DNA from 2 places in the Paenibacillus macerans genome. Region 2 is predicted to be linked to the other one. Evidence: predicted binding sites of a transcription regulator. Region 2 holds the regulator's gene; the other holds the start of a gene.
What was found. Region 2 encodes CtsR, which represses protease genes until heat stress. Its sites were predicted from a motif close to ATGGTCAATAAAGGTCAAACA; they were not measured.

Region 1: clpP (ATP-dependent Clp endopeptidase proteolytic subunit ClpP) is a predicted target of CtsR. The motif match lies at 2,489-2,509, and genes of this name have one in related genera.

What each region holds. Positions count from the first base shown of each region.
Region 1 covers NZ_UGSI01000001.1:4,945,050-4,957,498, forward strand. Annotated here, with positions in the region: gene DYE26_RS21965 (ABC transporter substrate-binding protein) at 1-238, shown strand, start outside; gene DYE26_RS21970 (extracellular solute-binding protein) at 319-1,653, shown strand; tRNA gene DYE26_RS21975 (tRNA-Arg) at 2,328-2,402, shown strand; gene clpP (ATP-dependent Clp endopeptidase proteolytic subunit ClpP) at 2,605-3,201, shown strand; gene ade (adenine deaminase) at 3,523-5,334, shown strand; gene DYE26_RS33185 (hypothetical protein) at 5,677-5,871, shown strand; gene DYE26_RS21990 (hypothetical protein) at 5,966-6,715, opposite strand; gene uxaC (glucuronate isomerase) at 6,996-8,402, opposite strand; gene DYE26_RS22000 (ABC transporter substrate-binding protein) at 8,881-9,933, opposite strand; gene DYE26_RS22005 (ABC transporter permease) at 10,413-11,219, opposite strand; gene DYE26_RS22010 (ABC transporter permease) at 11,216-12,067, opposite strand; gene DYE26_RS22015 (ABC transporter ATP-binding protein) at 12,064-12,449, opposite strand, start outside.
Region 2 covers NZ_UGSI01000002.1:966,314-978,762, reverse strand. Annotated here, with positions in the region: gene ispD (2-C-methyl-D-erythritol 4-phosphate cytidylyltransferase) at 1-683, opposite strand, end outside; gene DYE26_RS27330 (PIN/TRAM domain-containing protein) at 759-1,847, opposite strand; gene DYE26_RS27325 (nucleoside triphosphate pyrophosphohydrolase family protein) at 2,055-2,450, shown strand; gene pssA (CDP-diacylglycerol--serine O-phosphatidyltransferase) at 2,788-3,516, opposite strand; gene disA (DNA integrity scanning diadenylate cyclase DisA) at 3,569-4,645, opposite strand; gene radA (DNA repair protein RadA) at 4,659-6,026, opposite strand; gene clpC (ATP-dependent protease ATP-binding subunit ClpC) at 6,275-8,719, opposite strand; gene mcsB (protein-arginine kinase McsB) at 8,752-9,810, opposite strand; gene mcsA (protein-arginine kinase activator protein McsA) at 9,823-10,347, opposite strand; gene DYE26_RS27290 (CtsR family transcriptional regulator) at 10,394-10,852, opposite strand; rRNA gene rrf (5S ribosomal RNA) at 11,622-11,738, opposite strand; rRNA gene DYE26_RS27280 (23S ribosomal RNA) at 11,937-12,449, opposite strand, start outside.

The DNA of each region.
Region 1 (12,449 bases), on a different contig from region 2:
GCAAACTGAGGCGGCCTGGGAGTTGATCCGATTTTTCTTGTCCGGCAAAGTGGCGGAGTGGGAATACCGTTCCGTATACGGGTTTTCTTCGCTGGCCGATTATATTTCATTAGGGAATGCCGACAAAAATATCGAAGCCTTCTACATGCTGCAGCCCTCAAAAGAAGAAAATGCCGTTTCCGAGCAGGCGTATAACCTGATCAATGCCTACGTTGATCGCATGCTGTCCAGCGAGTGAATTTCTAGTACGGGAAGGTCGGGAGTCGGCGGAACAAGCTTTCCTAAACTGCACCCGTTTATAATAAAGGGGATCAGAACATGTATAAAATAACGCGTACATTTATAGGCTTGGCGCTTATGACAGTCTTATTATCAAGCTGCCAAACGCGTCAGCCGGAGGAGCCTGTCGTCCTCAAAGTTGCTTATCCGTCCGCCAAGCAATTTTATGTTAATTTTGGTTATGCTTTTGAAAACAGATATCCCAATATCGATGTTCAAGTGATTCCAAGTGATCCGGTATCCGAAGAAACGGGTTGGAATCGTGAAGCGGATGTTATTTACATCAATGGTATGGAGCAGTATAAGACGGCTATTGAAAAGGGGATTTTAAAACCGATTTCTCCCCCGTTCACCAATGGATCGGAATCCGGCGACCTTTCTCCGATTGTTACGTCGCTTTTGGAAGCTGCGTCGGATAACGGCCAGTATTATGCTCTTCCGCCTACTTTTCATAGCGAGGCGCTTTATTATAACAAGAAGCTATTTGATGCTTATCATATCCCATACCCGCAAAACGGAATGACCTGGGAAGAGGTGTTTGCATTAGCCGAACGGTTCCCGACAGAAGATGATCAAGGAAAATCCCTTTATGGAATACAAATGAACTATTATCGCAATGTTACCATGAACTTTATTTTAAAAGCCGGTCAAACGGAAAACCTGACTTATCTCGATCCAAAAACCATGAAGGTCACGATGAATACGGATAAATGGAAGTCCATCTGGACCGCCGCGGTGAAAGCTTTTCGCGCCGGGGCAGTTTATGATCAGGGAGAAGAAGCCGATTCGATGGAACACCCCAAGTTTTTAACTGAAAATGCCGCTATGACCATTAGTTCCAATGCTTTTGCATATGATTTCGAGCCGTTCTCCCATTTTGAAGGAGCTACCTTGATCGACTGGGGAATGGTTACAGCTCCGGTGGACCCTTTGAATCCGGATTATATGAATTTCTACGAAATATTTGACTTTTTTGGCGTTTCTTCAAGCACAGAACATGCAGCCGAAGCGATGAAACTTGTTAAATTTATAGCCGGAGATCCGGTAAACAGCCAACTATTGGCCAAGAACCAGCCAAATTACGGGCTGCCTGCTGTAACCGAGTACGTGGAACCGGTTGGAGATCATGATTTGTCTCCTCTTTACTCCCTTAAAGCAAATCCTAATTATGCAGACCTGTATACCCAAGTTGATGCCGAGATCCTCGATGCCTTTCAGGACGCTGCCCAAGGCGCATTGGACAAGCTTCTGCAAAATGAAATAACCTTGGATGAGGCACTTGCCGAGGTGGAAGTGAAGGGACAAGAAGCCGTAGATACCGCGGTCCTTACTCTTGAGCAAAAAAGGAAAAGCAGCCAAGGTGACATTCAATAATGCCGACATTGAGAAGAGGATTTCCCTGCGCTTTAACACATTTCGAAATTCTTCTGCTCGAGAGATTCAGCAAATTCAAGCACTTTCTATTAATGAGGCTGAAGTTCTATTTGAAAAAGCGTTTTCTGTTCCTGCTTATAACTATACAGAAAATGAAATAAGGACTATATGATATGGGTATAAAATTTTTATACTCCATATCATTTTAAGGGGGTCGAATATGGGAAAAAAGATAAGTTTCTTTATTCCAAAATATTTGCACCCATTATAGCGCTATTTGTTGTTCTTGCCAGTTTAGGCATATTGAAAGCTACACTTCCCTTACTTTTACTTTAATTACTGAATTAAGAAGCTAAATAAACCTGAATTTCGAGAGCGCATCAGGCACGGCGGTGATTATCCAAAAGCGGTTCAGCGACCGTAAATAAGTAGGGGTAGGGCCATCTGGAGTTCAGTCGAGCCGTCCGTATTTTTAAACGGCCGTGTGCACGGCGTTCCTTGCTTGAAGCAGAAGTAATACGCAGCGTACTCGGGGCAAATAATTTTGCTGAGATGGTTCAGCGCATAATAAGCCAGCGCTAGTCTGCTGCGAATTTTGCCCATGCTAATAAATACCACTTGCATTTCCTTTGACGATACCATATAATCAATTTTGCACGCTAAATTTGTGATTTGCGCCCGTGGTCCAATGGATATGACGTAGGCCTCCGGAGCCTGAGATCGAGGTTCGATTCCTCGCGGGCGCGCCATACTTAACTAACTGCCTAATAACCGAACGCTGAGTTTCATCGCCTGAATGACTGCATAAATGACATCGGGCTTTTTTTATCCCTTGAGTTTGACTATCTTTGACTTTTGCGAATAAATTGTTTATGATGAGGTTATTATCGATCGTTTCCGTCAATTCTGATGATTGATCGAACCGAATCCAAATTTAAGGAGGTTTTATCGGTGAGTTATATTCCTATGGTCGTTGAACAAAGCAACCGCGGCGAACGCGCCTACGACATTTATTCCAGACTGCTTAAGGACCGGATCATTTTCCTGGGCTCGCAAGTCAATGACGTCGTGGCCAACTCCATCATCGCTCAAATGTTGTTTCTGGATGCGGAAGATCCGACGAAGGACATCTCCCTCTACATCAACAGCCCCGGCGGATCGATTACCGCAGGCATGGCCATTTACGATACGATGCAATTCATCAAAGCGGATGTCTCCACGATCTGCGTCGGCCTTGCCGCTTCCATGGGCGCGTTCCTGCTGAACGCCGGCGCTCCCGGCAAACGCTACGCCCTGCCGAACAGCGAGATCATGATCCACCAGCCGCTCGGCGGCGCGGAAGGCCAGGCAACGGACATTGAAATCCGGGCCCGCCGGATCCTGAAGATGCGCGACAAGTTGAACCACATTCTCGCGGAGCGCACCGGCCAACCGCTGGAACGGATCGAAAAAGACACCGACCGCGACTACTTCATGAGCGCTCTCGAAGCCAAAGAGTATGGCCTGGTCGACCAAGTCATCGAAAAAGTAAATCCGGCGAAAGCTTAAAGCCGAGCCTTAAAATGTGTGTTCAAAAAGTTCGGTTTTAAGCACCGAGAAGATTGGATGAAGCTAGGGACTAAGGAGCGGAGCGTACGTTTTGGGTACGTGAGCACCGGAAGGCCCGGCTGAATTCAAGATTCGATGCCGAACTACTTCTTGATTCACTTCGTGATCAAAAGCGGACTTTTTGAACAACCTCTTAAAGGCAAGGGCTGCCCTGAACAGTCTCCACTGTTCTAAGGGCGGCCTTTTTTGTTATGATTAGGCGTAAGAACTGAAGAGTTTTAAGGCGCTATTTTAGCGAACAGTAAAGGAGTGAACCGGGGAATGAAACCTGCTGCAAGAAAAAAGCTGTACGAGGTAAGCCGGGTTTTGGCGGAAGTGGCCGTCGGGAAAAAGAAAGCCGATTTGGTCGTCAAAAACGGCACCTTAGTTAATGTATACACCGGGGAACTGCTGCCGCATACGGATGTCGCCGTGGCCCAAGGACGTATCGCTTACGTTGGGGACGCCGGGCATACGATCGGCGAGGAGACGGCCGTGATCGACGCCGCGGGACGTTACATCGCCCCGGGGTTGCTGGACGGCCATATGCATGTGGAAAGCACGATGCTGTCGGTGACCGAGTTTGCCAAGGCCGCTTTGGCTAAAGGGACGACCGGCGTTTTTATGGATCCGCACGAAATCGCCAACGTGTTTGGCGCCGAAGGCGTGCGCTGGATGCATGAGGAAGGCCGGGGACTGCCGCTCAAGGTGTTCACCACGTTCCCGTCCTGCGTGCCGGCCACCGACCACCTGGAGGACGCCGGGGCGGCGCTGGAAGCCAAGGACATCGCCGAAGGCATGACCTGGGACGGTGTAGAGGGGCTGGGCGAAGTGATGAACTTCCCTGGTGTCGTTTACGGAGATGCGAAAATGAGCGGAGAGATCCGAGCGACGATGGAAGCGGGAAAAACGGTCACAGGCCATTTCCCCAGCGATGACAAGCTCATGCTGCAGGCGTACATCGCCTCCGGCGTCACCTCCGACCACGAGACGGTCACGCGGGAGCAGGGGCTGCTTAAGCTGCGCCTCGGCATGCATTTGATGATCCGCGAGGGCTCCGCCTGGCATGACGTCAAGGAAGTGATCAAGGTCGTGACCGAAGACCATGCGGATACGGCCAATATCATGCTGGTCACCGACGATGTGTACCCGCAGACGCTGATCGAAAAAGGCCACATGAACCATGTCGTGCGCCGGGCCATTGAGGAAGGCGTGGAGCCAGTCACCGCGATTCAGATGAGCACGATCAACACGGCCCGTTATTTCAAGGTGGACGCTGATGTGGGCGGCATCGCCCCGGGAAAATGCGCCGACCTGCTGCTGATCTCCGATCTAAAGCGGATGGAGCCGTCCACCGTGATTGCGGACGGGACCGTCGTTTACGATAGCGGAGAGCTGCGCGTGCCTTTCCCGGCGTATCCGTATCCGGAACGCGCGCGAAATTCAGTGCATTTGGCCCGCCCTTTGAAGCCGGGCGATTTCTTGCTCGCCAGCCAAAGCGGGAAGGCCGAGACGAAAGTTCATGTCATCGACGTCATCGAAAACAGCGCGCGCACGCAAAAAGGAACCGCCAGCCTGAAAGTGGCGGACGGATTCATTCAGCCGGACCCGGCGCAGGACGTCCTGACGCTGGCCTGCATCGACCGCCATCACGGCTCCGGCGATATTTCGCTAGCGTTTACCCGCGGCTTTGGGCTGAAACGGGGCGCCGTCGCCTCCACGGTGGCGCATGACAGCCACAACCTGCTCGTGATGGGCGCAAACGCTGAGGACATGGCCTTCGCCGCGAACGAGCTGGCCAAGCTGGGCGGCGGCATGATCGCCGTGCAGGACGGGCAGGTGCTGGCCGCCGTGCCGATGGCGATCGCCGGCCTGATGTCCGAGCAGCCGCTGGAAACGGTGGCCGCGCAGGTCAAGCAGCTGGGGGCCGCCTGGCAGCAGCTCGGATGCCCGCTGAACGCGCCGTTCATGACGTTTTCGCTGATCGCCCTGCCGGTCATTCCGGAGCTTCGCATTACTAACCGCGGGCTCGCGGACGTAAACGAATTCCGGCTGATCCCGGTGGAAATCGTAATTAAGGAATCAGTTTTTTGAAATCTGTCCTAGATGTCTAAACATAAAAAAACCGTTAAAGACTGGGGCCCGCCTGATAGCATGAGAATGCTCGAATTGAATATTTTCCCAATAATTCCTACGCAGGTTTTATGAATTGCATAATTAATGTAGGAGAGTTAAAATTAGGTATAAGGAAAGGAGTGAGATACAATAAAAAAAACTTTTCTTATTTTTTCAGTTTTAATGTTGCTGGTAAGTTGCAGTACAACTCTTAACTTTAGTGGTGAGAGTACCAATTGGAAAGGGAGCTATCAATCGACAATTAATACTAAAACCAGTAGTGAACAGGGCACTTATGAATTCCGCTTTAAAGGTAAAAAGATGAAAAATAATACTGTTGATGAGTTGTTAATAGATAATAATGGTAAAAATACCAAAATAACAGAAATCTCTCTACAAAAAGGAACAATAAAAGTACCAGTGACCTGCTCAGGTTGCGCAATATCAAGCAAAAATAATTCAATAAAAATTACAATAAAATGGGATAATACTGAGGAAACCTTTAATTTAAAATAGCATAAATGAAGAAAAGAAACTCCAATCTTAGGAAGATATTTAATCATCCCAAGATTGGAGTTTTTTCAAAAATTATCTACGAAACATTTTATGCTTAATTATTATATTCAAGATTATTCTGATGAGCTAGTTCCCATGTTGAGTCAGTTCCACGTTTAATTGTAATGTAGGAATTTAGGCCCATTACAACCTTACTTTCAACGGGATAGGACATAGCAGAAGTAGCATCGTATGAGAAACTATTGCCAGTCGGATATTTATCTGCGTGCTTCACCACAACCCCTCCCCCTGCTCTATTTCCTGTTACACCATATCTAACATGACGGTCAGACAATCTGTATTGGCTGTCAATATTATCCCATCCACCAGAAACAGAATCTAGCGTGTAAGTGTATAAATTTCCATTTCTAGATCTAGTAAAGTATACAGTTGAATAAGCTCTTATACCGTATGTTCCATCCCATTGCTCCTCATCTTTACTACCGAAAGGTCGAATAATTCCACTATCATCATTCTCAGAGACAACAACAAATGAGACAATTTTAAAGTTTTCGATTGTCTCATTATTCTTTTTCACCTCTAATAATTTTTGAGTTGTAGAAAAGTGTCTTATCACATCATTATCCGATACCGCCCCAAGTATTGACATGTGCTCCTTGAAGTTATTATCTGTTTCATCAGTGACTCCATTTTTGGCTCTTTCAAAAAGCAAATCGATATCGGTTATTTCATCGGCCCTATAGATAATTTTCCCATCCAAGGAAGCAGACTGAGCAAAACTGGTATCCCCAAATAGAGTCAGCAAAAAAACAATTGACAAAACTAAACTTGTAACCTTTTTCATAGAATCACTCCTTATAATTTTTTTTCTAACATATATAAATATATCATAAATGTTGGTAATTTTATACTATATTTTCCCTTTTATTATTTTACAAAAATAAAACTGCCTGAATAGCCACTTCCTTTTATCGATACTGGTTGAATCATCCATCCGGCAGTATCACGAAATCCGCCTCATTCCTGCCTAGGTGCCGCAGCAAAACAAAGGGGAAGGCTGCACTGCCGTCAGCCTTCCCCTAAATATTCACCGTAGACAGCCCATCCGGCCGTCCTTTCATTTTCTACTCCGGAAACGCAAAATACCGTTTGGCGTTATCGTGACAAATATCGGTCACCATGGTGCTGAGCAGCTCGAAATCCTTCGGCGCTTCGCCCCGCTCCACCCAATCGCCGAGTACATCGCAGAGCAAACGGCGGAAGTACTCATGCCGCGTATAGGACAGGAAGCTGCGCGAATCGGTCAGCATGCCGATGAACTGCCCCAGCACGCCGAGATTGGCGAGCGTCTTCATTTGCTCGATCATCCCGTCCTTGTTGTCGTTGAACCACCAGGCGGTGCCGAACTGGATTTTACCCGGGACGCCGCCGCTTTGGAAGCAGCCCGTAATGCTGGCGAGCGCCGGATAATCGTTTGGGTTCAGCGAGTACAAAATCGTCTTCGGCAGCGCCCCGTCACGTTCCAGTGCGTTCAGCAAGCCGGCCAGCGCGGCGGCGACGGGACCGTCATTGATCGCGTCGTAGCCGGTGTCCGGTCCGAGGCGTTTGAGCATCGCGCTGTTCGTGTTGCGCAGCGCATGGATGTGCAGTTGCATCGCCCAGCCACGCTCGGCGTACTCCCTACCTAGGAAACGCATCGTGTAGGACTTGTACTTCCGCTCCTCCGCCGGGGTGACGCTGCCTTTCTTGAGCGCCTTGTCGAAAATCGCCTCCACTTCCCGCAGCGTCGTCTCCTGGTATTCCATCGTATCCAGCGCATGGTCGGACACCCGGCCCCCAGCTTGATGGAAAAATTCAATCCGCTCCCGCAGAGCCTCCAGCAGCGCGCCATAACTGTCCACCGCTTTGCCCGCCGCCTCCAGCTTGCTTAGCCAAGGTTTGAACGTATCGCGGTTGATCTCCAAAAATTTATCCGGCCGGAAGCTTGGCAGCACCTTCGTGTCGAAATCCTCCAGCTCTTTGATTTTGAAATGATATTCCAGCGAATCCGCCGGGTCGTCGGTGGTGCATACGACGGTGACCTTCGATTTCTTGATCAGATCCCGCGCGCCAAACCCTTCGCCCTGCAGCAGGGCATTGACCCGCTCCCAAATCGCCGGCGCCGTCCGTTCGTTCAGCAGCTCGTCGATGCCGAAAAACCGCTGCAGCTCCAGATGCGTCCAATGGTACAGCGGATTTCCGAGCAACTGCGGCACCACTTTCGCCCATGCCAGGAACTTGTCGTAGTCGCCCGCCCCGCCGGTGATCAGTTCCTCGTCAACGCCGCAGGCGCGCATCACCCGCCACTTGTAATGGTCGCCGCCCAGCCAGGCCTCGGTAATGTTGCGGAATTTCTTGTTCTCGTAAATCTCCTGCGGGCTCAGATGGCAGTGATAGTCGATGATCGGCAGCTCCTTGGCATATTGATGATACAACTCCTTCGCCGTATCGCTGTTCAGCAAAAAATTTTTCCCCAGAAACGTTTTGGCCATTTCTCCGTGCTCCCTTCGTTTTTCAGCCTGATAGATTCCATAATATCAAATGCATGTTAACGTTAACATTACTAGTTGATTTAATTGTAACCGTTTTATCCCGAAACGCAAGAACAAAACTCGATTATGATTATTCAAGTGGATTCGCGCCCGGCGGCAGCAACTGGGTGTGTGATTCGTGATGTGCGCTTTGCCGGACGCCTTAGACGCGGGACGCATGGTCTGCCCCTTAACCGCAGTTGTAGGCGGTGCCGGAACTCCGGCAGCCATGCCGTTCATGCACAAACTTGCAATCGTCAAGAGCGTGCCCATAACTCTCATGTTGTTCGGTTTCATTTGATTTAGCCGCCCCTTTGCTAGGATACCCCCATTATCACCTGGCCGGGTGAAAGTCCTGCTTAAGCTTGCCGCCGCAAAAAAAGAACAGTGCCATGTCCCGCGCCTCGGGAAATCCATGACACTGTTCCTATGTCAACCGTTACTCGCGGCCGCTCTTCAATTCCGTCCAGTAGCGGTCGTAAACCTGCAGCTTGTCACCCACATCGCCGAGCCACTCGGTGCGGGACAGCTCATCGCTGGTCAAATTGATCATTTTGTCGTTCATATATTCCTGGCTATGGAATTCCGCCGTTTTCGTGTTCGGGTCGCTGTAGCCGATCGCTTCGTAGTTTTTCGCGCTGACTTCCGGATCCAGCATGAAATTGATGAATTTCTCAGCCAGCTCTTTGTGCTGGGAGTCCTTCGGAATCGCGTAGTTGTCCGACCAGATCGTACCGCCTTCCTTCGGCACCACATAAGCGACATCCGGATTATCCTTGGCAATGTAGGAAGCGTCCCCGGACCATACCGTCGCGATCCAGCCCTCTTCCTGAATCATCTTTTGCTTGATGTTGTCGGTGTCGAAGGCTAACACACTCGGCAGCAGTTTTTTCAACTCGTCGACAGCCGCGGTGATTTCCGTTTCATTGGTCGAGCTGTTGGAGTAACCGAGCTTTTTCAGCGCCATGCCGATGACTTCACGGTTGTCGTCCAGCAGGATCACCTTGCCCGCGTATTCGGGGTTCCACAGGTCTTCCCAGCTGTCGATTTCGTCTTTCACATACTTCTTATTGTAGGCGATCCCCGTTACGCCGGAAGTATACACGATCGAGTATTTATTCCCGGGGTCGTATGATGGATTTTTATAAGCGTCAGCTACGTTTGCGAAATTCGGAATATTGGCCATGTCCAGCGGAGCCAGCAGATCTTGTTTGATCATCGTGGCCACCATATAGTCGGAAGGCTGAATCAAATCATAGCCGCCCCCGCCGGCTTTGATCTTGGCCAGCAGGTCCTCGTTGTTGGCGAACACGTCGTAATTGATCTTCACGTTGTATTCCTTCTCGAATTGCGCCAGCGCTTCCTCATCGAAGTTGTCCGCCCAGCTGTAAATGTTCAGCGTCTCCTTGGACGAGCCGCCGCCGCAACCAGCCAGCAGCCCCACCATCATCGTTACCGCCAGCAGCAAGCCGGCCCATTTCATTTTTTTCAATTCTCAGTCTCCTTTCCTCTTCTTTCATCATGATATTGTTGCGTTGCATTCACTTTTGCCCAAGATTCCCGAAAGAGCTTCCCGGAACGGATCTAACGGTTGTAGCAGCGGCTATTTTCCGAAAAAAGACCTTTTCTAAACTCTAACGGTTGTGAGCGCAGCTATTTGCCTGAATCCAAGCAAAAATAGCCGGAATTAAGTGAAATAAACGCTATGGCAACCGTTACAATTTGAAATCAACGTTTTTGGAACAAATAGCGCTTGTGGCAACCGTTAGAATATTGGTGTTAGCTAGAAAATGTATCTTGTCAGATTAGATCTGGCCTAATAGTATTGGCCCTAACGGTCTCCGCAGACGCAGACGTTATTACGCTCCAATTGAGGTGTTTTGCCCTCGCCTCCAAAGTTCGCCGGGGCAGGATGTGTCCGCACCAGCCAGCCCCTTTGTCCAGTGCATCAGCCAGCACGTCCAGCGCTTCCTAAAACGGCAACACCGACTGTTTCTTTTGCCCCTTGCCGCGGTTCAGCACAAATTGAGCCAAGAAGATCAGCGTTACCGTGACCAGGATCAAAATCGTACAAAGCGCGTTAATTTCCGGGGAAATACCCCGTTTCACCTGGCCGTAGATATAAATCGGCAACGTTGTCGAATTTGGTCCGCTGACAAAAAAGCTAACCATAAAGTCGTCCAGCGACAGCGTAAAAGCGATCAACGCCCCGGAGACAATGCCGGGCAAAATTTGCGGCAGGGTCACGTGACGAAACGTCTGCCAGGTCCCGGCGCCCAAATCCTGGGCGGCTTCTTCCAGTTGGCTGCTCATACCGGACAGCCGGGTCGAGACGACCACATAAACATATGACAAGCTGAACGTGATGTGTGCGATCATAATCGTTATTTTGCCCAGCGGCATATGAAGCTGAGTAAACAGCACCAGCAAGGACAAACCCATAATAATATCCGGGACGATAATCGGCATATACAGCAGCCCGCCCATACCGGCCTTGGTCCTTCTGCCGACCTTGCGCATGGCCAGCGCGGCCAAAGTGCCCAGCAGCGTAGAAACGATCGTGGAAACGACCGCTACGGTCAAACTGTTGCTAAGCGCCTCCATCACATGCCGGTTGTCGAACAAGGACACGTACCAATCGAACGTAAACCCGCTCCAATCCGCGGCCAGCCTCGAGCTGTTGAACGAATAGGCGACGATAAACGCGATCGGCACATAAATGAAAATCATCATGATCAGGGAATGGATGCCCAGCAGCGGATGGCTTTTCGTCTTCATGAGCGCACCTCCCGCACGGTCTGGTACCTTGAGGTCATCGCCCGGTTAAACAGTCCGATCAGAATCAGCGAGGTGATGACGAAGATCACCGACAGCGCCGAGCCGAACGGCCAGTTGCGCGCCCCGAGGAACTGACTTTGAATGATGTTGCTGATCATCGCCGACTTCGCGCCGCCCAGGATGTCCGTGACGACGAACATGCCGGTCGTCGACACATAAACCAGCACCGATCCGGTCATAATCCCCGATTTCGTCTGCGGCAGCGTAATATGCCAAAACGCCCGCCAACGCGAAGCGCCCAAATCACTGGCGGCCTCAAGCAGCTTCTTATCCATCTGCTCCAGGGCAACGTAGATCGGCAACACCATAAACGGAATAAACGTGTATACCATGCCGAGCAGCACCGCGCCCCGCGTATATAGCATCTGCAGCGGTTCGGCGATCAAACCGAAGTCCAGCAGCAGTTCATTGACAACCCCTTGGGTACGAAGCAGCAGCACCCAGGCGTAAGTGCGGATCAGGAAATTGATCCAAAAAGGCACCGTAATCAGCACCAGTCCCCAGGTTTGCATGCGCGGACCGGCGTTCGCAATATAATAAGCCAACGGGTAACTGAGCAGCAGGCAGAAGACGGTCGTCAGGACGGACAAAACGATCGTATCCCAATAAATCCCCAAATAAAGCGGATCGAAAAACATGGCGTAGGCGTCGAATTTGAAGTCCAGCACCACATTGCCCAAACTGTCGCGGCCCATGAAGGAAATGCCTACGACGATCAGCATCGGAACCACCAGAAACAAACTCAGCCACAGTAGAACCGGGAGCAGGCTCAGGCTCGATTTTTTCATGACCCGATGATCACCTCGTCCTCCGGCTTCCAATCCACCCCGATTTGCTCGCCGACTTGATACGGATGGTCATCCGCCGCGTCCAGCACGATTGAAACGGTCATCGGCTCGTTATCCAGCTGGACGATCAATTTATGAACGCTCCCCAAATAAAGTACATCCTGCACTTCGCCGGTTCTTTTGGCGCTGGCCATGCCGCTGCCGCAGACGGTCCGGAGTTTCTCCGGCCGCACCGCAAACAGCCGTCCGTCCAGCGAAAAAATATTGTTCTCGCCAACAAAAGTGGCCGAAAACAGCGTCGCCGGGGAAGCGTAAATTTCGCGCGGCGTACCGATTTGCTCCACCCGGCCGCTGTTCATGATGACGATCCGGTCGGACATCA
Region 2 (12,449 bases):
CGGATAAACTCCGCATAGTCCAGGTCCTCCGGCGTCGTAATCTTAATATTGCTGTACGCGCCTTCAACGAGCTTGACCGGAATGCCAAGCCGCTCCACCAGCATCGAGTCATCGGTGCCCGTGAAGCCCTCCCGCTCGGCCCGTTCGTGCGCGGCCAGCAGATCGTCCCGGCGAAAAGCCTGCGGCGTCTGAATCGCCCACAACACGCGGCGGTCCAGCGTAGACGCGACCCAGCCCCGGCCGTCGGCCTGCTTGATCGTATCCTTCACCGGAACGGCCAGTACGGACGCTCCATGCTCGATGGCCGCCTCGCAGCAGGCGCTGATTTGTTCCCGCGTAACAAAAGGGCGGACGCCATCATGCACCAGTACCCATGGCGCGCTGATATGCAGCAGCCCCTGGTATACCGATTGCTGACGCTCGGCGCCGCCCGGAATTACTTGCACTTGTTTGGTCATGCCGAATTCGGCAATCCAGGACCGGCAGCGGTCCACATCCTGCCTGCCGGTGACGAGCACCATTTCGGCGATCTCGGGATGGCGGTCGAACGCCTCGAGGGTATGGATGAAAATCGGCTTGTCCTCAAGCATCAAATACTGCTTGCTTTCGCGCGTTCCCATCCGGCTTCCCCGTCCCGCCGCCACCACCACCGCTCCGAAAATTCCTTTTTGCCCAGCCGCCATCGTAATCTGCCTCACCTTAGCCCAGAATAAAACGCGGGGGCCCGCCCCCGGCGCTTTTATTCCCATCATACCGAATTACTGGGCTTTTTCCAACAGTTTTGGCTTGGCAAAAATCATCCGTCCCGCCGAAGTCTGCAGCACGCTGGTCACCAGAACCTCCGTAATCATCCCGATGTAATCGCGTCCGCCTTCAACAACGATCATCGTGCCGTCGTCCAAATAAGCCACGCCCTGTCCATGCTCCTTGCCGTCCTTGATGACTTGTACCATAATTTCCTCGCCCGGCAGCACGACCGGTTTCACGGCATTGGCAAGATCGTTGATATTCAGCACCGACACGCCCTGCAGCTCGCATACCTTGTTAAGGTTAAAGTCGTTGGTGACGACTTTGCCCTGCAGCACCTTGGCCAATTTGACCAGCTTGCTGTCAACCTCGGAGATCTCCTCAAAATCCCCTTCATAAATCATGACTTTAACGTCCAGCTCTTTTTGGATTTTGTTCAAAATGTCCAGGCCGCGGCGCCCCCGGTTGCGTTTGAGCAAATCCGAGGAGTCGGCGATATGCTGCAGTTCCTCCAGCACAAATTCGGGAATCACGATCGTCCCTTCAATGAATCCGGTTTTGCAGATATCCGCGATTCTCCCGTCGATAATCACGCTCGTGTCCAAAATTTTATGTTCTTTAGACCCGTGTTCATCCTCGGGGACGGTGCCTCCCCATTTTCCCGATTTCCAGAATGATGACAATTCTTCCTTCTTGGCAAGTCCAACGCAAAGCCCCATGTACCCAAACAGCGCCGATACGGCGAACCGGGCGAAGCTCTCCAGAGATCCGAGCCAGGTCGCAAGCGGATAGACCATTAAAGAAAGAAGAAGTCCCGCAGTCAATCCGGTCGCGCCGGCCGCCATGTCATTCATCGGAATCCGGGTCAACGCGGCGATCCACGCTTTAATTCTCGCGGATACGACATCTGCAGCCAGCGAAAACAGGAACATGAACAGCGCGGCTCCGGCAGCCGCCATGATCAGGTTCACCGCCAAAGGGCTCATGCCGTCGGACCAGGAACGAACCGGTTCCGGCATTACGCCCAGCAATCCGCCCTCGGTGTACCCGAACCATGCGCCGCACAGGCCGGCTGCGATCCGTAAGTATTTTTTCAGCACGTCTATCTTCACCTCCTGAATAACTATCTTCGTTATCCAGTATGATCCAAATTTTGGAGACGTAATCGGTGGGGGATAACTTTTTTTGGAAAACGGCAAACGGCCGATATGAAGGAGAAGGCCCATCGCTATGGGATTTCTGGTTGATAAGTGGGGAAAATGTGGCATATAATGAATTCAATTCATATATATTGAGGTGGATGGAAAATGAGCGCACCAAGCCTTCAGTCTTTTCAAGAACAAGTTTCCGAACTGTTGCTCCGTCACCGCAGTTTGCTGGATGTTTTGTCGAAAATGGGACAAACCAACGCGGCCGCCGTCCGTTCCGTGACCAAGTCCGTCACCGAATGCGGCTGCATCGAGCTGCATGCCACCAAGCAGGATTTCGAGCCGGGCATGGACTTGCAGCACGCGAAAGAGACGATTGCCAAGCATGTTCATGGCGAGTTATGCGAAAACTGCAAAGACGCCATTATCAATGAGCTCGGACGCAACCTTTTCTATATGTCCGCCCTTTGCAATTTGCTCGGGATTCAAATGGACGAGATCATCGAGCGGGAATCCCAGAAATGCGCCACGTTGGGACTTTTTAATTTATCGTAAGGGGCTGCCGGTGACACTAAGGCGCTTAACAATCCACGAAATGTAAAAGTGCAGGCCTTTTTCGCCTAAGTGCCCCTGAATCGGCTCGTCAAATGCAAATGTGCAGTTCATTTCCGGTTAAAAGCCACTTTTTCTTCAAATTACCGATATTCAGATGTGCTTTTGCATTTCAATCGCCCAAAAACGGAGATTTACGATAAATGAACTGTGCTTTTGCATTTGGTAACAGAGAGGGTTTCTCATGCCGTAAAGTCAACCGCAGCAGCGCTTATCATACTTATACTTAAAAAGGCATCGATCCTTCCGTCCGGCGGAGATCCATGCCTTTTTTCGCATATCAGCGTTTCGGCCGATACAATTCTTCCGTTTCGTTTTCGTCTCTTCGTTTACGGCGGAGCGCCCTGCCGATATTTTGCCGCAGTCCATAGGCGGCGTACAGCAGCAGCGGAATGAAAATCAGCTTGGAAAGCTGATCCGGAAATGCCACGGCGAGCACAACGGCGGCGATGACGACGATGGGCGTATATACGACCGCTTTTTTCGGCAGGCCGATTTTTTTGAAATTCGGATACCTGACGGTGCTGACCATCAAATAAGACAACAAAACCATGGCCGCTGCGCAATAAACCGCCGAGATATCTTTATTAAACAATGACAGGGTGGCCGCCACACCGCCCGCCGCCGGGATCGGCAATCCGACAAAATATCCCGGAGCTCCCTTTTGCACGTTGAACCTTGCTAATCTCAAAGCTCCGCACATCGGGAAAAGAGCCGTCACCACCCACGCCAAACCGGGCTGAAGTTCCGGAAAAGAGACCAAATACATAATCAGTGCAGGAGCGACGCCGAATGAAATAATGTCCGATAAGGAATCGAGCTCTTTGCCGAATTCGCTTTGGGCATTCAGCGCCCGCGCGACCCGTCCGTCCAATCCGTCGAGCAGCATGGCGACGATCACCATAATGGCCGCTAAGCTGTAACGTCCTTCCAGCGCCATTATGATCGCCAGCATTCCGAGCAGCATGTTCCCCAAGGTGAACATGTTAGGAATCGATTTCGTAAACATTTCTTTCACCTCGAAAGATATTCCCGAACATCATCTGCAGATGATAGGGGAATTAAATTTGTCTGTCAATGAATACCTGTTCCTGAAGGCGTTTCAGCCCTTCCTTGATCGCCCGTGCCCGAACTTCGCCGATCCCGTCCACCTCGTCGAGCTCCTCGATGCTGGCCATCATGACGTTCGGCAGCTGATGGAACCGCTCCACCAAATTGTGAATGATCACGTTCGGCAGACGCGGGATTTTATTCAGCACCCGGTAGCCGCGCGGAGAAATAAGTTCCTCGGACGTCGCCATCGCGGCGGGATAACCGAGCAGCCGGGTAATGTGATTGTCGTCAAGCAGTTCGTCATCGGTCGACCGCTTGAGGCCCAAAATAATCTCGCGAATCGCCTCGTCGCTGTCTTCTTTGGCGTAGTCTTTATACAACAGCCAAGCTTCTTCCTCCATATTGCTGACGAGCTCCTCCATCTGCATGCTGATCAGGCGCCCCTCCGTCCCGAGCTCGTTAATGTACCGCTTGATCTCCATCTTGATGCGGATCACCATCTCCACCCGCTGAATCACGTTCACCACTTCGGGCAATGAGACCAGCTCCTCAAATTCGGAGGCGGTCAAATTGGTCAAAGCCTGATTGAGCACCGCTCTGTATTTTTCCAGCGTTTGAATCGCCTGATTCGCCTTGGTCAAAATAACGCCGATTTCCTTAAGCGCGTACCTTATGTTTCCCTGATACAGCGTAATGATGTTGCGGCGCTGGGAGATGGAAACGACAAGCTTGCCGGTCTGTTTGGCCACCCGTTCGGCGGTGCGGTGACGTATCCCCGTTTCCGCGGAGGAGATGGAGGAATCCGGGATCAGCTGCGTGTTCGCGTACAGAATCCGCTTTAAATCTTCGCTGAGGATAATCGCCCCGTCCATTTTGGCGAGCTCATAGAGATAGTTCGGCGAAAAGTCGCAGTTGATGGAGAAGCCCCCCTCCACGACCTCCATCACCTCCGGGCTGTAGCCGACGACGATCAGCCCCCCGGTTTTGGCCCGGAGCACGTTTTCGAGCCCGTCGCGAAAGGCCGTCCCCGGAGCGACTAGCCTCAGCAATTCATTCATTTTTTCCGTTTGGGTAGTTTCTTTCATCATTCAATGCCCCCTAATCTAACGCAACAGCTAGCGCATCTGCAACGGTATTTACGCCAATCAACTCGATTCCTTGCGGTCCTTTCCATCCTTTCATGCTCTTCTCCGGCAAAATCACCCGCTTAAAGCCCAGTTTGGCTGCTTCCTTGACCCGCTGCTCGGCCCGGGACACCGCCCTTACCTCGCCGGTCAAGCCCACCTCTCCGAATATGACGTCGTACGGCTTGGTCGGTATATCGCGGAAGCTGGACGCCACGCTGACGGCGATCGCCAGGTCCACCGCCGGTTCATCCAGCTTGGCGCCGCCGGCCAGATTGACGTAGGCGTCCTGATTTTGCAGGAACATGCCCATTCTTTTTTCGAGCACGGCTAGAATCAGGTTCATGCGCTGATGATCCACGCCGGTCGCCATCCTGCGCGGGGAGGGAAAATGCGTGGCCGCAATTAAGGCCTGCAGTTCCACCAGCATCGGCCGCGTTCCCTCCATGCTGGCCACGACCGTGGAGCCCGCCACCCCAAGCGGCCGTTCCGACAGGAACAGCTCCGACGGGTTGGCGACCTCGGTCAGGCCGGATTCATTCATCTCGAAAATGCCGATTTCGTTGGTCGAGCCAAAACGGTTTTTGACCGCCCGCAGCAGGCGGTAAGAGTGATGCCGTTCCCCTTCAAAATAAAGCACGCAGTCAACCATATGCTCAAGCAGCCGCGGGCCGGCGATCGCGCCTTCCTTGGTCACGTGTCCGACCAGCACGGTGGCGATTCCCTGCCCTTTGGCGATGCGCATGAACCGGGCCGTGCATTCCCGCACCTGCGATACGCTGCCCGGCGCGCTGGTCACTTCCGGCAGGTACACCGTCTGAATCGAGTCGATGACGAGAAAATCCGGCGCAACGCTTTCGATCGCCTCTTCGATGCCGTCCATGCTGCTTTCGCACAAAACGAACAGTTCGGGAGAAAGCGCGCCGAGACGCTCCGCCCGCAGTTTGGTCTGGCGTACGGATTCCTCCCCCGAGATATACAATACTTTAAGCCCGGACCGGGCCAATTCATGAGACGTTTGCAGCAGCAGCGTCGATTTGCCGATTCCGGGGTCTCCGCCGACGAGCACCAGCGACCCGGGGACAACTCCCCCGCCAAGCACCCGGTTCAGCTCACCGATTCCCGTTTGAATCCGGGGTTCCTTGCCGCTCTCTATATTTATGATCGAAAGCGGCTTTTCTTTCGCATGAAATAACCCGGAATTCAGCCCTTGCGTTTTGACGGTTTTCACCGTTTCCTCCACCATTGAGTTCCACGCGCCGCACCCCGGACACTTGCCGTACCATTTGGGCGATTCGTAGCCGCATTCGCCGCAAAAAAACTTTGTTTTTACTTTAACCATTTATCTCTCCTTCTCATCGACGCAAAATATGACAAATCTTGCAAATCCGGTTCCGCTGATGTATATTCAAATTTTACCATTCTTTGAGAATTCACGTAAAGTTTTTAAAGCCTTTGCAAAAAAAGAAACTGGATGAAAAAAAGCAGCTCCAAAGCACCGCTTGGAAGCTGCCTTTCATATATTTCATCGGCTTTAACATGGTTCTATTTTAGGCCTTACCTAAAAGTCAAGGACTTTTTAGCCTAGATTTACGCATTTTTGACAAAAGTTCCTGTGCGCTCTACGGTCAATTCGCCGTTCTGTTCGTCGATCGTCAACGAATCGCCTTTCTTGACGTTGCCGGTTAAGAGCTCTTCAGACAGGCGGTCCTCGATGTGCTTCTGGATCGCCCGGCGCAGCGGCCGCGCCCCGTAGGCGGGATCGTAGCCCTCTTTGGCCAGGAACTCCTTCGCTTTATCGGTCAGCGTAAAGTCAACGTCGTATTCGCGCAGCCGCTTGCGCAGCTCCTCGGACATAAGCGAGACGATTTGACCGATATGCTCTTGCTCCAGCGAGTGGAACACGATAATCTCGTCGATCCGGTTCAGGAACTCCGGACGGAAGCTCTTCTTCAGCTCTTCCATCACTTTGCCCTTCATGTTGTCGTAATCCGCTCCCGCATCCTGCACCGCCGTGAAGCCGAGGCGCGTATTGCGCTTGATCGCTTCGGCGCCCACGTTCGAAGTCAGGATAATCAGCGTGTTGCGGAAGTCGACGACCCGGCCTTTGGAGTCGGTCAACCGGCCGTCCTCCAGCACCTGCAGCAGGATGTTGAACACTTCCGGATGGGCTTTCTCGATTTCATCGAGCAACACGACGGAATACGGTTTGCGGCGCACCTTCTCGGTCAGCTGGCCGCCTTCTTCATAGCCGACATATCCCGGAGGCGCTCCGACGAGGCGGGCGGTCGAATGTTTCTCCATGTACTCCGACATATCGATGCGGATCACCGCGTTCTCGTCGCCGAACATCGCTTCGGCCAGCGCTCGGGCCAGCTCGGTTTTCCCGACGCCCGTCGGGCCAAGGAAGATGAACGAACCCATCGGCCGTTTCGGGTCCTTAAGGCCTGCGCGGGCCCGGCGGATCGCCCGGCTCACGGCTTTCACCGCTTCATCCTGGCCGATCACCCGCTCATGCAGAATACTCTCCATATTGAGCAGGCGTTCCGTTTCCTCTTCCTTCAGCTTGTTCACGGGGATTCCCGTCCAGCTGGCGACGACCTGGGCGATATCTTCCGGCGTCACTTCGGAATCGGTGCGGCCTTGTTTTTCTTTCCATTGGTTTTTCGTCAGCTCAAGCTCTTCGCGGATCTTCTGTTCGGTATCGCGAAGCGCCGCCGCTTTTTCGAATTCCTGGCTTTGCACGGCCGCGTCCTTCTCCTTGCGGATGTCCTCGAGCCGGCTTTCCAGCTGCTTCAGATTCGGCGGTACCGTATAGGTGTTGAGCCTTACTCTGGACCCGGCTTCATCGATAAGATCGATCGCTTTGTCCGGCAGGAAGCGGTCCTGGATATAGCGGTCGGACAGCTTAACGGCTTGATCAATCGCTTCATCGGTGATTTTCACGCGGTGATGCGCTTCATAGCGGTCGCGCAGCCCGTGCAGAATTTGGATCGCTTCTTCCACCGACGGCTGGTCGACCGTAATCGGTTGGAAGCGCCGTTCCAGCGCGGCGTCTTTTTCGATGTACTTGCGGTACTCATCGAGCGTCGTCGCCCCGATGCACTGCAGTTCGCCGCGGGCCAGCGCCGGCTTCAGGATGTTCGAAGCGTCGATCGCGCCTTCCGCGCCGCCGGCCCCGATCAACGTATGCAGCTCGTCGATGAACAGGATAATGTTGCCGGCCTGGCGGATTTCGTCCATGATTTTTTTCAGGCGGTCTTCAAATTCGCCGCGATATTTGGTTCCCGCTACGACGGAGCCCATATCGAGCGTCATGACGCGTTTGTCGCGCAGCGTTTCGGGAATTTCGTTGTTGATGATTTTTTGCGCCAACCCTTCGGCGATCGCCGTTTTACCGACCCCCGGCTCCCCGATCAGGACCGGGTTGTTTTTCGTCCGGCGGCTGAGCACCTGAATAACCCGTTCGATTTCCTTGCTGCGGCCGATGACCGGATCAAGGTTACCTTCCTTGGCGGAGGCCGTCAAATCGCGGGCCAAGCTGTCCAGGGTTGGCGTATTGACATTGGCCGGCGCGCCGTGATGGCTGGAGACGGCTTCGCTGCTGCCGAGCAATTGCAGCACTTGCTGGCGCGCCTTATTCAGGCTGATGCCAAGGTTGTTCAGTACGCGCGCGGCGACACCTTCGCCTTCACGAATCAACCCGAGCAAAATATGCTCCGTGCCGACGTAAGTATGGCCCAGCTTGCGCGCTTCGTCCATCGACAGTTCGATTACTTTTTTGGCGCGCGGCGTATAGGCGATATTGGTGGGCTGCTCTTGTCCGCGGCCGATCAAGGTTTCAACTTCGTCCTGGATTTTCTCCAGGCCAAGTCCGAGCCCGATCAAAGCCTTGGCGGCAATGCCTTCGCCTTCGCGAATGAGGCCAAGCAGCACGTGCTCCGTGCCGATATTGTTATGTCCAAGCCTTACGGCTTCTTCCTGGGCTAAGGCCAGCACCTTCTGGGCGCGTTCCGTAAATCTTCCAAACATCATCTTCTCCTACACCTCCATAGTTAATTTACCTTTTATTTCCCCATTCGTTCACGAATGAGTTTGGCGCGGTACATATCCCTTTCTCCCGGGGACATGCTCCCGCTGAATTTCTTTTGCAAAAAACCAGGCTGCGTGAGCACGTTCAATTCGTTCAGCACCTCCGTGGGTACCGAATCGATCAGTCCGAGATCCACGCCGAGCCGGACGTCGGACAGCCGCTGTGCGGCTTCTTTGGAATCGATGATGGCGGCGTGCGACAAAATCCCGTAGGAGCGCATCACCCGGTCCACCATCCGAAGCCGAGATTCCCCGATCAGCTTCTCTCTGGCCGTTTTCTCATGCTGAATGATCTGCAGGACAACCCCGTATAAATTTTCTATAATCTCCGCTTCGCTTTGTCCTAGTGTAATCTGATTTGAGATTTGAAACAAGTTGCCCGTCGCTTCGCTGCCTTCCCCGTAGATGCCGCGCACCGTCAATCCCACCTGCGACACCGCCGACAAAATCCGGCTGATCTGCTGCGTCAGTACCAATGCCGGAAGGTGCATCATCACCGAAGCCCGCAGGCCGGTGCCGACATTCGTCGGGCAGCTGGTTAAGTAACCGCGGCGATCGTCAAAAGCGTAATCGACATGAGCTTCAAAAATATCGTCGATCGCCGTCGCTTTCTCCCAAGCCTCCTGCACCTGGAATCCCGGATACAAACATTGGATTCGCAGGTGGTCTTCTTCGTTCACCATAATGCTGAGACTTTCGTCTTCACTGATGAACACCGCCCCGCTTCTGGATTCGTTCGCCAGGTTGGGGCTGATCAGGTGCTTTTCCACCAACACCCGTTTGTCAAGCTCGTCGAGGTCCGCAAGCAGGACCGGATGAAGCTTGCCGTAGGACTTCAAGCGCTCGTCGGACAGCACGGTCTGCAGCTGCTTCAGCACCTCTTCCGACTGCTGGTTGGTGGCCAGCATCGGGAAAGGCTGGTGCTGGAGGTTGCGGGCGATCCGCACCCGGCTGCTGATGACGATGTCCGACTGTTTGCCCTCCCGTCTCATCCACTCGCTTAGCGGCTGTTCTGTAAAACGGAGTTTTGACACCCTGCATCCCTCCTACTCTGCGGAAATATTCTTCTCAAGCTCGCGGATCTGGTCCCGCAGCGCTGCGGCTTCCTCGAATTCTTCCTGCAGGATCCGATACTGCAGCTCGCGTCGAAGATCGTCGAGCTTGCGTTTGACTTGAATGTGGCCGCCGGTCCGCTTCGGCACCTTCCCGACATGGACCGTGTTGCCGTGAACTCTCTTGAAGAGCGGGTCCAGGCGGTCGTTAAAATATTTGTAACAAGAGCTGCAGCCGAAACGGCCGATTTTGCTGAACTGGGAGTAGGTCATGCCGCATTCTTCACAGCGTACGCTTTCGGGACTTTTGGTTCCGGAAATCTGGCCTTTGCTTGACGGGCTCAAATCCAGGAAACCCGACAGCAAGTTGTGGATCGAAAAACCGCCCGAGGTCCCCGGAAGCATCTCCCCTTTTTCACGGGCGCAGGCCTCGCAAATGTGAAACTCCGTCTTTTCCCCGTTCACGATTTTGGTGAAATGCAGGGTTGCCGGGCGCTTGCCGCATTCTTGACATTGCATAGGTGTCCCTCCTTTATGGATTGACTGCTAATAACCTCCGCTCACCCTAACTCAACAAAGCAATCAGCATCGCTTTCATTAGTTTTGCCCGAATCTGGTCGCGGTACGGCAATTTGATCGCCAGGACGTCACGGGAGATGGCGGAACGCATCAGCGCCGCTTCCCGGCGGCTTAAGAACCGGGCTTCTTCCAGTTGATAAATGAGCCCTTCGGCCGCGGTCTGCCCGATCTCGTCCCCGATCGTTTGCTGCAGGTGGGTGTGCAGCGAGGTTGGACCCGGCAGCTCAATCCGCCGAATCCGCACGTAACCGCCGCCGCCGCGCTTGCTTTCGACAAGGTACCCTTTCTCCAGCGTGAACCGTGTGCTGATCACGTAATTGATCTGCGACGGCACGCAGGAAAACTGGTCGGCAAGATCGTTACGCTGAATTTCTATCGTTCCTTCAGGACTTTCATGCAAAATACTCTTGAGATATTTTTCAATGATATCTGAGATATTACGCATTCACTCATCCTCCATTGTTCCAAACGTGAAGCTCCTAAAAACTCATGCTGTACTGTTCTACCGGCTATCAGCAGAATATGCCGCCACCGGGCTTCTGTTGACTTTGACTTTCTTTGACTTTATTCTCATTATACCATATTTTGATCATTTGCCAAGAGGGTTTCCGCAATCAATTTCAGTGTGATCGACCAGCGGCGAAAATATTCGTGCTCCAGGGGCATCAAAAAAGCGAAAAACGCAGTATCCGGCCCATTGGACTTGCTTAATCGGTTTTTCGACATTTTAGCGAAACAAGCTTGGCCCCTTTTGCCCCCAAATGACATTAAACGTCATTACCCGGGGATTTCCCGCTAATATTGCATCAAATTCTGGTCTGACAGATACATCTCCGACCACGAAACAATTCTAACGGTTGCCACAACCGCTATTTATTCCAAAAACGTTGGATTTCAAACTGTAACGGATGCCACGGCGCTTATTTCACTGAAATCCGGCTGATTTTGCTTAAATTCAGGCAGATAAGGGCGCTCACAACCGTTAGAATTTGGATAAGGCCCCTTTTCGTAAAATAGCCGCTGCTGCAACCGTTAGAGTTCCGATGGGCAATAGGTGGGCAACAGTATTGATTCGAAAAGCTGGGTTTTAAAAAAAGTCGGAAATATCCTCTCGGAGTCTGCTGTATAACTTAGTACCCTATCCATCTCATCCCGCTGCAGCATTCCGAAAATACAAAAAACACCGCCGAGTGATCGGCGGTGCTCTTCTTCATGCTTGGCGGCGTCCTACTCTCCCAGGACCCTTCGGTCCAAGTACCATCGGCGCTGGAGGGCTTAACGGTCGTGTTCGGGATGGGTACGCGTGGAACCCCTCCGCCATCGCCACCAAACGATTCAAGGCGTTAATCCTTGAAAACTGGATACGAAACTTGATTTGCGTGTTAGCCCCTATTCAGTTCCCGGGGTCCCCGAAAAGTAATCGGAATTACCTACGAAGCCTCGCGTCACTTTTTGGGGTATATTTTTGGGCCCCGCCAAAGTACTCGGACTCAGCTTCGAAGCTTCACGTCACTTTGGTGGGTAGAGTTTTGGATAAGCCCTCGACCGATTAGTACCTGTCAGCTCCATGCATTGCTGCACTTCCACCTCAGGCCTATCAACCTCGTCGTCTTCAAGGGGTCTTACTAATTGGGAAATCTCATCTTGAGGGGGGCTTCACGCTTAGATGCTTTCAGCGCTTATCCCGTCCGCACTTAGCTACCCAGCTGTGCTCCTGGCGGAACAACTGGTACACCAGCGGTGCGTCCATCCCGGTCCTCTCGTACTAAGGACAGCTCCTCTCAAATTTCCTGCGCCCACGACAGATAGGGACCGAACTGTCTCACGACGTTCTGAACCCAGCTCGCGTACCGCTTTAATGGGCGAACAGCCCAACCCTTGGGACCTACTTCAGCCCCAGGATGCGATGAGCCGACATCGAGGTGCCAAACCTCCCCGTCGATGTGGACTCTTGGGGGAGATAAGCCTGTTATCCCCAGGGTAGCTTTTATCCGTTGAGCGATGGCCCTTCCATGCGGTACCACCGGATCACTAAGCCCGAC